Regions from separate parts of the Mycobacterium burgundiense genome, predicted to be linked through region 2. Evidence: riboswitches for the same ligand, from Rfam matches in the RefSeq annotation. Region 2 holds a riboswitch; the other holds the start of a gene.
The links. A riboswitch is a leader RNA that binds a small molecule or an ion and turns the genes downstream of it on or off. The one in region 2 is predicted to bind thiamine pyrophosphate.

Region 1 (5,739 bases), 1.5 Mb from region 2:
CCGTTGGGGCCGGAGATGACGGTGGTGGCGCCGCGACTGATGTCGAAATCGATGGCGTCCGTTGGTGTCCCGGATGAGTAACCGGCCGAGAGCGCACTGGCACGTAACAACGGTCGGCCCACCGGGCCGGTTCGGGAGACCTGCGGCAGTGCGACTCCGGGCACCCACACTCCGGCGCGGGTCAGTCCGTCGCGATGGGTGGCGATGACGTCGGCCGGCGCCCCGTCGGCGATGACGTCGCCGGCGGCGCCCAGCACGACCAACCGGTCCACCACCGGCAGCCACACCTCGGTGCGATGCTCGACGACCACGAGCGTAGCGCCGGTCTGCTCCACCACCGCGGCAACCGCGTCGCGGACCTCCACGACGCCGGCCGGATCCAGGTTGGCCGTGGGCTCGTCCAACAGGATCAGGCCGGGATTCATGGCCAGCACACCGGCCAGCGCAAGCCGTTGCTGTTGTCCGCCGGACAGTTTGGCGGTGTCGTGTTGCAACGGGGCGCTGAGGCCGACGGCGGCCAGCGCCCGTCGCACCCGCGGCCAGATGAGCTGCGGCGCGACGTTGAAGTTCTCCATTCCGAACGCCACGTCGTCACCGACTCGGGACAGGATGACCTGCGAGGCGGGATTCTGCAGCACCATGCCGATGCGGCTGCGGCGCTCACCCGGCGGTGCGCCGTCGATCAGCAACCGACCGCCCTCGTCACCTTCTTCGTGACCCCCCAAGAGACCGGCCAGCCCTTGCAGCAGCGTGGATTTGCCGGACCCGCTGGCCCCCAGCAGCAATACCCGTTCGCCTGCGGCGATATCGAGGTCGAGGTCGCGCACCGCGTAGCGGGGCCGGCCCGCATGCCGCCAGGACCAGCCGCGCGCGGCGACGGCGGCACCGCTCGAGGGTCCGATCGTGCTCACCGCGTGAGGTCGCTGCGCGACCCCGTCCGGCCCGAGGCAAACCGCGACAGCGCGCCGGTCTTGGCGAGCCCGCGCACCGCGTACCAGGACAGGGCGCCGGCGATGACCGCCCCGGAGACGATCCCGGCGACGGTGTAGGTGACGGCGAATGCCGCCGCGGCCCCGGGGTACCAGAGCACGAGGTCGTTCGCCGCCATCGCGACGCCGGCGACCGCACCGGCGAGCACCGCGACCGGCAGGTTCCACACCCGATACAGGAAGATCGCGAACACCAGTTCGGCGCCCAGGCCCTGAACCAGCCCGGAAACCAGCGTCAACACGCCCCACTGGTTGCCGACCAGCGCCGAGACCGTGGCCGCGACGAGTTCACCGTAGATCGCAGCGCCGGGCTTGCGGATCACCATCGCGACCAGCACCCCCGCGAACAGCCAGCCACCGCCGGCCAACGCCTGCAGGCCGGGCAGCAGCGCGCCCAGCGGTGCGGTCAGCGGGTTGGAGGCGATGTTCCACAGCACGAAGACCAATCCGGCGGCGACGGCGAGCACGCTGGCCACCACGATGTCGACCACCCGCCAGCGATACACCCGGTTGGTGGCGCCGCGGCCGACGAAATCGGGTTCGGAAACGTTGGTCATCGGATCACACTCCCTACGCCGGCATTACCCGGACAGGTGCATACGGTCGACGGCGCTCAGCCGTCCTCTCAGCGCACTTCAGCGTGCACTCCCGCGTGGGTTTACCGAACCAAGGTAGCGCAGTCGCGAGGGCGTTCGCGCCCTGCAGTCAGCGGCGCAGGGTCCACCCCGCGGTCCGGTGATGCAGCACCGTCCGGCTCAGCGGGGCCACGTCGATGCGCCAGAACGACGCCGGCGGGGCGTCCAGGACCACGACGACGGCGGCGCGGATCACCGCGGGATGGGTGATGGCGCAAATCCGGGCGGGTCGCTCGACCAACCCTGCCAGCCAGGCCCGCACCCGCACCACCAGCTCGACGATCGACTCGCCGCCGTGCGGCGCCGCGGTGGGGTCGGTCAGCCAACAATCGAGATCATGCGGATCGACGGCGGCCAGTTCGACGCCGCTCCACCGGCCGACATCGAGGTCCGCCAGGGCCGGCTCGGGTTCGGCGGGGAGCCCGGCCAGCTCGGCGGTCTCTCGGGTACGCAACTCCGGTCCGCACAGTGCGTACTCGAAATCATCAGGGCCAGAGCCGGATTCGAGTTGGCGTCGCCCGAGCCGGGACAGTGGCTCATCCAACGCGAAGCGTCCGGCTGACGTGGCGTCGGTCATTGCGTGCGACACCAGCGTCAGCCGGACGACTTCAGTCATGGCGACTCGATGCGCGCGCTACGCGCTCGTGCCGCCGACGGTGCTCTGCTGCCGTTTGCCCTCGAGCAGCCGGGACACCAACGCGGCGAAGACCAGCCCGATGGCGGCCCACATCACGATCTGAGTGCCCAGCGAGAACAACCGGAACTCGTAGAGGTCGTCGGCGGGGAAGCCGTCGAACACGATGGTGCCGGCCGCATCCACGATGGGTCCCGGGGTCTCGTCGATGGTCGGCAGAATCAGCATCACGATCGCGACCGCGACCAGGTATCCGGCGGCGCCGGCCAACGTCGCGTTCCAGGCGCCGAGCTTGGGCGCCAACCGGCTACCGAGGTAGACGGCGGCGGCGAACAGCACCGCCGACAACGCGACCAGCAGCAGGTACAGCAGCGTGCGCTGGTTGATGGTCTCGTCGAGGCTGACCGCGGGCGGGTTCGGCGGATACTTCAGCGCCGGCACCAACCACAGCGCGACGAACATGCCCCCGGCGATCAGCACCGACAGCAACCGCGCGGACAGCTGCGCGCGGCCGTACAGCACGCAGAACACGATCGCCAGCAGCGCCGCCATTGCCACACTGAACCCCAGCAGTCCCAGCCCCATGCCGATATTGGCCTGCACCGCGCGGGTGATGGCCGCGCCCTCTTCGCCGTGGCTGTGGCCGTGCTGGTGGGCGTGTTCGGCGGCGCTGTGCAGCGCCTCACGCGCGGCGCCGACGCCGTCCTCGTAGTCGATGGCCCGATCGATCACCGGTTGCACAAAGATGCGCGCCCAGACGAATGCCAACACCCCCGCCAGGGCGCCGGCCAGGATGCCGCGCCAGATGACCTGCTTTTCCATATTCGATTGGCTCTCTTCCGCTTGCGCTGGTCAGTGGCAGGGGAAGCCGAGCAGATGGCGGGCGTCGTGGACGAATTCGTGCACGTAGGTGTTGTTGCCCAACACCGAGGTGGCACCTTGATCCATGCCCACGCAGTACAGCAGCACCAAGGCCAGGAAGGCGGTCAGCGTGAGCCAGCCGATGGCCTTGCTGGCCGAGAGGTCGATGGCGGGAACACGGGTCCGATGAGCGTCGGGTGTGGTCATTCGGGGTCCTTTCCGGGATAACGCGTCCGGGTCGTTGCAGTGACGGGCGTATGGGTCTGACTATGGACAGTGGCGCGACCGTTCTGGACTCTCACCAGATTCCTCGGCCCGTCGATTACAGGACGCATCATATGCGCAGGGCCCAAGCGGTGGCGTCGTAACCTCAACCTCGATGCTCGGTGCCGACCGTTCCTGAGGCGGATACGCCAACGGGCGGCCACCCCGCAGGGTGACCGCCCGTTGTGCGTGTCTCGCCTATTCGGCCCCGGTCGCGGCGCCCGCCGCCCCGGCGCCGGCAAGGTCCGGTTCGTCGGTGGACACCGACTTCGCCTTCGGGGCACCGGAGAAGGTGAACCGGGCGTCCTCGCCGGCTCCTTCGCCGTCCCAGTTCTCCACGTCGACCGTGATGAGCTGTCCGGGACTGATCTCGTCGAACAGGATCTTCTCGCTCAACGCGTCCTCGATCTCGCGCTGGATCGTGCGACGCAGCGGCCGCGCGCCCAGCACCGGGTCGAATCCGCGCTTGGCCAGCAGGGACTTGGCCTGGTCGGTGAGGACCATCTCCATGTCCTTGGCCTTGAGCTGGTTTCCGACGCGACCGACCATCAGGTCCACCATCTTGACGATCTCGTCCGGGGTGAGCTGGTGGAAGACGATGATGTCGTCGATGCGGTTGAGGAACTCCGGGCGGAAGTGCTTCTTGAGCTCGTCGTTGACCTTGAGCTTCATCCGCTCGTAGTTGTTCTCACCGCCGCCCTGGGTGAACCCGAGGCCGACTGCCTTCGAAATATCGGATGTCCCAAGGTTCGAGGTGAAGATCAGCACGGTGTTCTTGAAGTCGACCGTGCGACCCTGACCGTCGGTGAGACGGCCGTCCTCCAGCACCTGCAACAGGGTGTTGTAGATCTCCTGGTGGGCCTTTTCGATCTCGTCGAACAGCACGACCGAGAACGGCTTACGACGCACCTTCTCGGTGAGCTGGCCACCCTCCTCATAGCCGACGTAGCCCGGCGGGGCACCGAACAGCCGCGAGGCGGTGAAGCGGTCGTGGAACTCGCCCATGTCGATCTGGATCAGCGCGTCGTCGTCGCCGAACAGGAAGTTCGCCAGCGCCTTGGACAGCTCGGTCTTACCGACGCCGGACGGGCCGGCGAAGATGAACGAGCCCGAGGGCCGCTTGGGGTCCTTCAGCCCGGCACGGGTGCGACGGATCGCCCTGGAGACGGCCTTGACCGCGTCCTCCTGGCCGATGATCCGCTTGTGGATCTCCTCCTCCATGCGCAGCAGCCGAGTGGTTTCCGCCTCGGTCAGCTTGAACACCGGGATTCCGGTCCAGTTGCCCAACACCTCGGCGATTTCCTCGTCATCGACCTCGGCGACCACGTCGAGGTCACCGGAGCGCCACTGCTTCTCGCGCTCGGCGCGCTGTGCGACCAGCTGCTTCTCCTGGTCCCGCAGCCGCGCGGCCTTCTCGAAGTCCTGCGCGTCGATCGCGGACTCCTTCTCCCGGCGCGCGTCGGCGATCTTCTCGTCGAACTCGCGCAGGTCCGGCGGAGCGGTCATCCGACGGATCCGCATCCGGGCGCCGGCCTCGTCGATCAGGTCGATGGCCTTGTCCGGCAGGAAGCGGTCGTTGATGTAGCGATCCGCCAGGGTGGCGGCCGCCACGATCGCACCGTCGGTGATCGAGACGCGGTGGTGCGCCTCGTACCGGTCGCGCAGACCCTTGAGGATCTCGATGGTGTGCTCGACCGTCGGCTCGCCGACCTGCACCGGCTGGAACCGACGCTCCAGCGCGGCATCCTTCTCGATGTACTTGCGGTACTCGTCGAGCGTGGTCGCGCCGATCGTCTGCAGCTCACCGCGGGCCAGCTTGGGCTTGAGGATCGACGCGGCGTCGATCGCACCCTCGGCCGCGCCGGCACCGACGAGCGTGTGCAGCTCGTCGATGAACAGGATGATGTCGCCGCGGGTGTTGATCTCCTTGAGCACCTTCTTCAGGCGCTCCTCGAAGTCACCGCGGTACCTGCTGCCGGCCACCAGCGAACCGAGGTCCAGCGTGTAGAGCTGCTTGTCCTTGAGCGTCTCGGGCACCTCACCGTTGACGATGGCCTGTGCCAGGCCCTCCGCAACGGCGGTCTTGCCGACGCCCGGCTCACCGATCAGCACCGGGTTGTTCTTGGTACGGCGGCTCAGCACCTGCATGACCCGCTCGATTTCCTTCTCGCGGCCGATGACGGGATCGAGCTTGCCTTCCACCGCGGCGGCGGTCAGGTTCCGGCCGAACTGGTCGAGCACCAGGGAGGTCGACGGATTACCCGCCTCGCCACCGCGGCCGCCGGTACCGGCTTCCGCGGTCTCCTTGCCCTGATAACCGCTCAGCAGCTGGATGACCTGCTGACGCACCCGCGTC
Region 2 (5,739 bases):
CGAGCGCCAGGATGCGGCCCGGGGTGGTCCAGAGGAACCACCAGCGCGGGTGCGCCGGCTCGTCGGGCGACCGGGACGCCAGCGGCTCAGTGGACGGGTGCGCCAGCTCCACCGTCACGGCTGCGGCCCCTTCACTCTGGAATCCGATGTGCGTTCTGTGCGTCCCGATCCGTCTCCACAGGCGATTCTATGAGGCTCGTGTGGCGGATGGGAGGTGATCGCCCCGAGAGCGCCACCGAGCAGGGCACCAACCGAAATCCGCGTCCGCCTATCCTTAGGCCCGTGCGTGGCGATGGTGACGGCTGGGTGGTTTCGGATAACGGGGCGCACTACTGGGGCCGCCACGGTGCGGCGGGGCTGTTGTTGCGGGCGCCGCGGGCCGATGGCACGGCCGTCGTGCTGCTGCAGCACCGGGCCCCGTGGAGCCATCAGGGCGGCACCTGGGGCCTGCCCGGCGGAGCCCGCGACAGCCACGAAACCGTCGAGGAGGCCGCGGTGCGCGAGGCCCACGAGGAGGCGGGCTTGGCCGCCGCTCAGGTCACGGTGCGCATCAGCGTGGTGACCGCCGAGGTCGGATCCAGTGGCCGCGATACGCACTGGACCTATACGACCGTGATCGCCGACGCGCCGACACCGCTGGACACCGTGCCCAACCGGGAGAGCTCCGAGCTGCGCTGGGTCGCCGAGGACGAGGTCACCGACCTGCCGCTGCATCCGGGGTTCGCGGCCAGCTGGCCGCGGCTGCGCGAGGTCGCGGCCACTATCCCGGTGTTCCGTTAGCCTCGAGCGCCGCCACCAACCGTCGCGCGGCCGCCGCCGGGTCGTCGGCGGCCGTGATCGCCCGCACCACCACCACCCGGCGGGCACCGGCCTCGATGACCTCCGGTAGTCGCTGTTCATCGATGCCGCCGATGGCGAACCACGGTTTGCCGGGCCGCCAGGCCGCGACGGTCCGGATCAGCTCCAGGCCCGGGGCGGCGCGGCCCGGTTTGGTCGGCGTCGGCCAGCAGGGACCGACACAGAAGTAGTCCACCGATTCCTCGATCGCGGCCCGCGCCTGCGCCTCGTCATGGGTGGACCGGCCGATCACTTGCCGGGCGCCGATGATGTCGCGCGCGACGTACAGCGGCAGGTCGTCCTGGCCGAGGTGCAGGACATCGGATTCGGCGGCGCGGGCGATGTCGGCGCGGTCGTTGACGGCGAACAGCGCGCCGTGCCGGCGGGCCGCGTCCGCCAGGATCTCCAGCGCCGCGAGTTCGTGGGCGGCCTCGAGCGGACCGAACTGCCGCTCCCCGGGCGAGCCCTTGTCGCGCAGCTGGATGATGTCGACCCCGCCGGCGAGGGCGGCCTCGGCGAACTCCGCGAGGTCGCCGCGTTCGCGGCGCGCATCGGTGCACAGATACAAGCGGGCGGTGGCCAGTCGATCCAACGGCAGCGGCATGGGTGGGGTCACGCCGTTCAGGCTATCGCCCGGGTGGTGAGTACCCTGGTCAAGAGGAATCACGGGAGCCCGGCGGACCGGGCTGAGAGTGGACCTGCTCGTCGCGTTCGACGGCAACCGGTCCTTACCGTCGCACCTGATCCGGGTCATGCCGGCGAAGGGAGGAAGCATGAGCCCCCGAGATTGCGCTCGGAGCGTGGCCGTCATCGGCGGTGGCGTCATCGGACTGTCGGTGGCCCGCCGGACCGCGCAGGACGGTTGGGCGGTCCGGGTGCACCGCACCGAGGTGCCGGGGGCCTCCTGGGTGGCCGGCGGCATGCTCGCCCCGCACAGCGAGGGCTGGCCCGGCGAAGAGGAACTGCTGCGCATCGGGCTGGCCTCGCTGGCGCTGTGGCGCGCCGCGGGTCCGGGCTCGTATCTGGACGGCCTGCCGCCGGAGGTGGTGACCGCCCATGAGTCGTTGGTGGTGGCCGTGGACCGCGCTGACGCCGCCGACCTGAAGACCGTCGGGGACTGGTTGGCCGCCCAAGGCCACCCGGTGCAGCCGACCACCGCGGCGCGCGATATCGAACCGCTGCTCGCGCAGGGCATCCGGCATGGCTTCTGCGCGGGTACCGAACTGGCGGTGGACAACCGCGCGGTGGTGGCGGGGCTCGCGGACCACTGCGAGCGAATCGGGGTGCAGTGGGCCGGACCGGTCAACGATCTCGCCGACGTCGACGCCGAGACCGTGGTGATCGCCAACGGGTTGGATGCGCCGTCGCTCTGGCCGGGCCTGCCGGTGCGCGCGGTCAAGGGCGAGGTGCTGCGGCTGCGCCGGCGCAAGGGCAGCATGCCGGTGCCGCGCCGCGTCATTCGCGCCCGGGTGCACGGCCGGCAGGTGTATCTGGTGCCGCGGCACGACGGCGTGGTGGTCGGCGCCACCCAGTACGAACACGGCCGCGACACCGCGCCCGCGGTCGCCGGGGTGCGGGAACTGCTCGACGACGCCTGCGAGGTGATGCCGGCCCTCGGCGACTACGAACTGGCCGAGTGCGGTGCCGGGCTGCGGCCGATGACCCCCGACAATCTCCCGATCGTGCAGCGCCTCGACGAGCGCACGCTGGTGGCCGCCGGGCACGGCCGCTCGGGTTTCCTACTTGCCCCCTGGACCGCCGAACGCATTGCCAACGAATTGAAAGTGAGTGTTGTCCCGTGATGATCCTGGTGAACGACGAACAGGTCGAGCTCGACGAGGCCACCACGGTGGAGGCGCTGATGGACCGCCTCGGTTTCCCGGACAAGGGGATTGCCGTGGCCCTGGACTGGGCGGTACTGCCCCGATCCGATTGGCACACCGTGCTTTCCGACGGCGCCCGAGTGGAAGTGGTGACGGCGGTGCAGGGTGGCTGATGCGATGCTGACGATCGCGGACCGCAAGTTCGGCTCGCGGTTGATCATGGGCACCGGCGGTGCCGCCAACCTCGCGGTACTCGAGGAGGCGCTCGTTGCCTCCGGCACCGAACTGACGACCGTGGCCATGCGCCGCATCGACGCCGAAACCGGCACCGGGGTCTTGGATCTGCTCAACCGGCTCGGCATCATGACGCTGCCCAACACCGCGGGTTGCCGCGGCGCGGCCGAGGCCGTGCTCACCGCGCAGCTGGCGCGCGAAGCGCTGCAGACCAACTGGGTGAAGCTGGAGGTCATCGCCGACGAGCGCACCCTGCTGCCCGATGCCGTCGAATTGGTGCGGGCCGCAGAACAATTGGTGGACGACGGGTTCGTGGTGCTGCCCTACACCAACGACGACCCAGTGCTGGCGCGGCGCCTCGAGGACATCGGCTGCGCGGCCGTGATGCCGCTGGGCTCGCCGATCGGCACCGGACTTGGCATCGCCAATCCGCACCACATCGAGATGATCGTCGCCGCGGCCGGGGTGCCGGTGGTGCTCGACGCCGGGATCGGGACCGCCAGCGACGCGGCCCTGGCGATGGAACTGGGCTGCGATGCGGTGCTGCTGGCCACCGCCGTCACCCGGGCCACGGATCCGCCGACCATGGCCGCCGCGATGTCCGCGGCGGTCACCGCCGGACATCTGGCCCGGCTGGCCGGCCGGATCCCGAAGCGGTTCTGGGCGCAGGCCTCCAGCCCCGCGCTATGAGCGCGCGCGAGAGCTCCGCCGAGAACTATTATGTGGCGCTGGGCAGTTCGATGGCCGCCGGGCCGGGCATCGCGCCGCGGGCACCGAACTCGCCCCGGCTCGCGGGGCGCTCGGCTCGCAACTATCCGCACCTGGTGGCCGCGGCGCTGGGCCTGTCGCTGATCGACGTCACCTATTCCGGTGCCACCACGGCGAACATCCTGGGCGAGCCGCAGTTCGGTGCGCCGCCGCAACTCGAGGCCCTCGACGGGCCCGGCGCGCGCGCCCAGCTGGTGACGATCACCATCGGCGGCAACGACATCGGCTATGTGCCCATGCTGGCGGCCGCGACCGTGCCGCGGCCGCTGCGGCGGGTGCCGCTGCTCGGAGCGCGGTTGCGTGCACTGCTGGACCCGGCGGCGCGCGACGCGGCGCTGCGGACGCTGGAGGTGTCGATGCGTGCCGTCGGGCAGACGGTGCGCGCCCAGGTCCCGGAGGCGCGGGTGCTGTTCGTCGACTATCTGACGTTGCTGCCGCCGTCGGGACAGCCCGCCCCGCCGCTGACCGACCGCGACGCCGAGTCGGGTCGGCAGCTGGCCGACCGGCTGGCCGCGATCACCGCCGCGGCCGCCGCCGACACGGGCTGCGAGATCGTGCGGCGGCGGCCGCCAGCCGCGACCACCATGCCTGGTCAGCGGACCCGTGGACCACCGGGGCGGGCTTTCCGTTGGCCTACCTGTACGGCAAACCGGCCCCGCTGCACCCCAACGCCGCCGGCATGCGCGCGGTTGCCGATCTGATCGTCGACGCGTGGCGTCGCTAACGTAGGCGCCATGGGTAACAGGTCGCGGGCCGCGCTCGCCACGCTCTCCGCATTCGCCGTCGTGGCCGCGCTCGGCGGATGCGGGCGGGAGACCGGCCCCAGCGGTGCCGATCCGGCGGCGGCCGCCGAGTTCGCCGAGACGCTCGCCGAGCGCATCGACACCGATGCGCTGATGGCCCACCTGCAGCGGCTGCAGGACATCGCCGACGACCACGACGGCAACCGGGCCTCCGGCTGGCCGGGCTTTGAGGCCAGCGTCGACTATGTCGCGAATGCGTTGCGGGAAGCGGGGTTCGACGTGAGCACCCCGGAGTTCGAGGTGCGGGTCTTCGAGTCCGAGCCGGGCACCCTGACGCGGGCGGCGACCGATTTCGAGGCCCGGGCGCTGCAGTACGCCGTCGGCACGCCGCCCGAGGGCCTGACCGCTGACCTGGTTCCGGTGCGGGTCAGCGAGGCGCCGGGCTGCGCCAAACCGGATTTCGACGGGCTGCCGGTGGCCGGGTCGATCGTGCTGATCGACCGCGGGGTGTGCCCGTTCACGCAGAAGGTCGCGCACGCGGTGGCCGCCGGGGCGGCCGGTGTGGTGATCGCCAACAACGTCGACGAGAAGGAGATGGGCGGAACGCTGGGCGAGAAGACCGACGTGAAGATCCCTGTGGTCAGCGTCGCCAAGGCCGACGGCGCGCAGTTGCGTGCGAACCCCGGCCCGGTGACGATCAAGGTCCGGGCCGAAACCACCACGCACACCGCCCGCAACGTCATCGCGCAGACCACCACCGGGGACACCGACAACGTCGTGATGGCGGGCGCGCACCTGGACAGCGTGGAAGAGGGGCCCGGCATCAACGACAACGGCTCCGGGGTGGCCGGGGTGCTCGAGGCCGCGTTGCAGCTCGGCAGCGCGCCCCCGATCCGCCACGCGGTGCGGTTCGCGTTCTGGGGTGCGGAGGAACTCGGCCTGGTCGGATCGAACCGCTACATCGAATCGCTCGATCTCGAGGAGCTCACCGCGATCGCGATGTACCTGAACTTCGACATGATCGCCTCGCCCAATCCCGGCTACTTCACCTACGACGGCGATCAGTCCCAGCCGCGCAACCGCACCGACCGCTCGCCGTGGGTGCCCGAGGGTTCGGCCGGCATCGAGCGCGCGCTGGTCGCCTATCTGGACTCGGTCGGCAAACCCGGTCGGGACACGTCGTTCGACGGCCGGTCGGACTACGCCCCGTTCACGTTGGCCGGCATCCCTTCCGGGGGGTTGTTCACCGGGGCCGACGACGAGATGGACGCCGAGGAGGCCGAACTGTGGGGCGGTGACCCCGGGCAGCCGTTCGACCCGAACTACCACAAGGC

Region 1: linked by a shared signal. The riboswitch ahead of RCP80_RS01815 (ECF transporter S component) and the one ahead of thiO (glycine oxidase ThiO) in region 2 are both predicted to bind thiamine pyrophosphate.

The regions. Positions count from the first base shown of each region.
Region 1 covers NZ_OY726397.1:381,917-387,655, reverse strand. The annotation lists gene RCP80_RS01820 (ABC transporter ATP-binding protein) at 1-911, opposite strand, end outside; gene RCP80_RS01815 (ECF transporter S component) at 908-1,546, opposite strand; TPP riboswitch at 1,540-1,651, opposite strand; gene RCP80_RS01810 (histidine phosphatase family protein) at 1,695-2,240, opposite strand; gene RCP80_RS01805 (CbtA family protein) at 2,259-3,080, opposite strand; gene RCP80_RS01800 (CbtB domain-containing protein) at 3,111-3,326, opposite strand; gene RCP80_RS01795 (ATP-dependent Clp protease ATP-binding subunit) at 3,582-5,739, opposite strand, start outside.
Region 2 covers NZ_OY726397.1:4,303,356-4,309,094, reverse strand. The annotation lists gene glnX (protein kinase G-activating protein GlnX) at 1-118, opposite strand, end outside; gene RCP80_RS20575 (NUDIX hydrolase) at 283-780, shown strand; gene thiE (thiamine phosphate synthase) at 761-1,441, opposite strand; TPP riboswitch at 1,493-1,622, shown strand; gene thiO (glycine oxidase ThiO) at 1,611-2,639, shown strand; gene thiS (sulfur carrier protein ThiS) at 2,636-2,833, shown strand; gene thiG (thiazole synthase) at 2,838-3,584, shown strand; partial or broken gene RCP80_RS20550 (SGNH/GDSL hydrolase family protein) at 3,581-4,386, shown strand; gene RCP80_RS20545 (M28 family metallopeptidase) at 4,397-5,739, shown strand, end outside.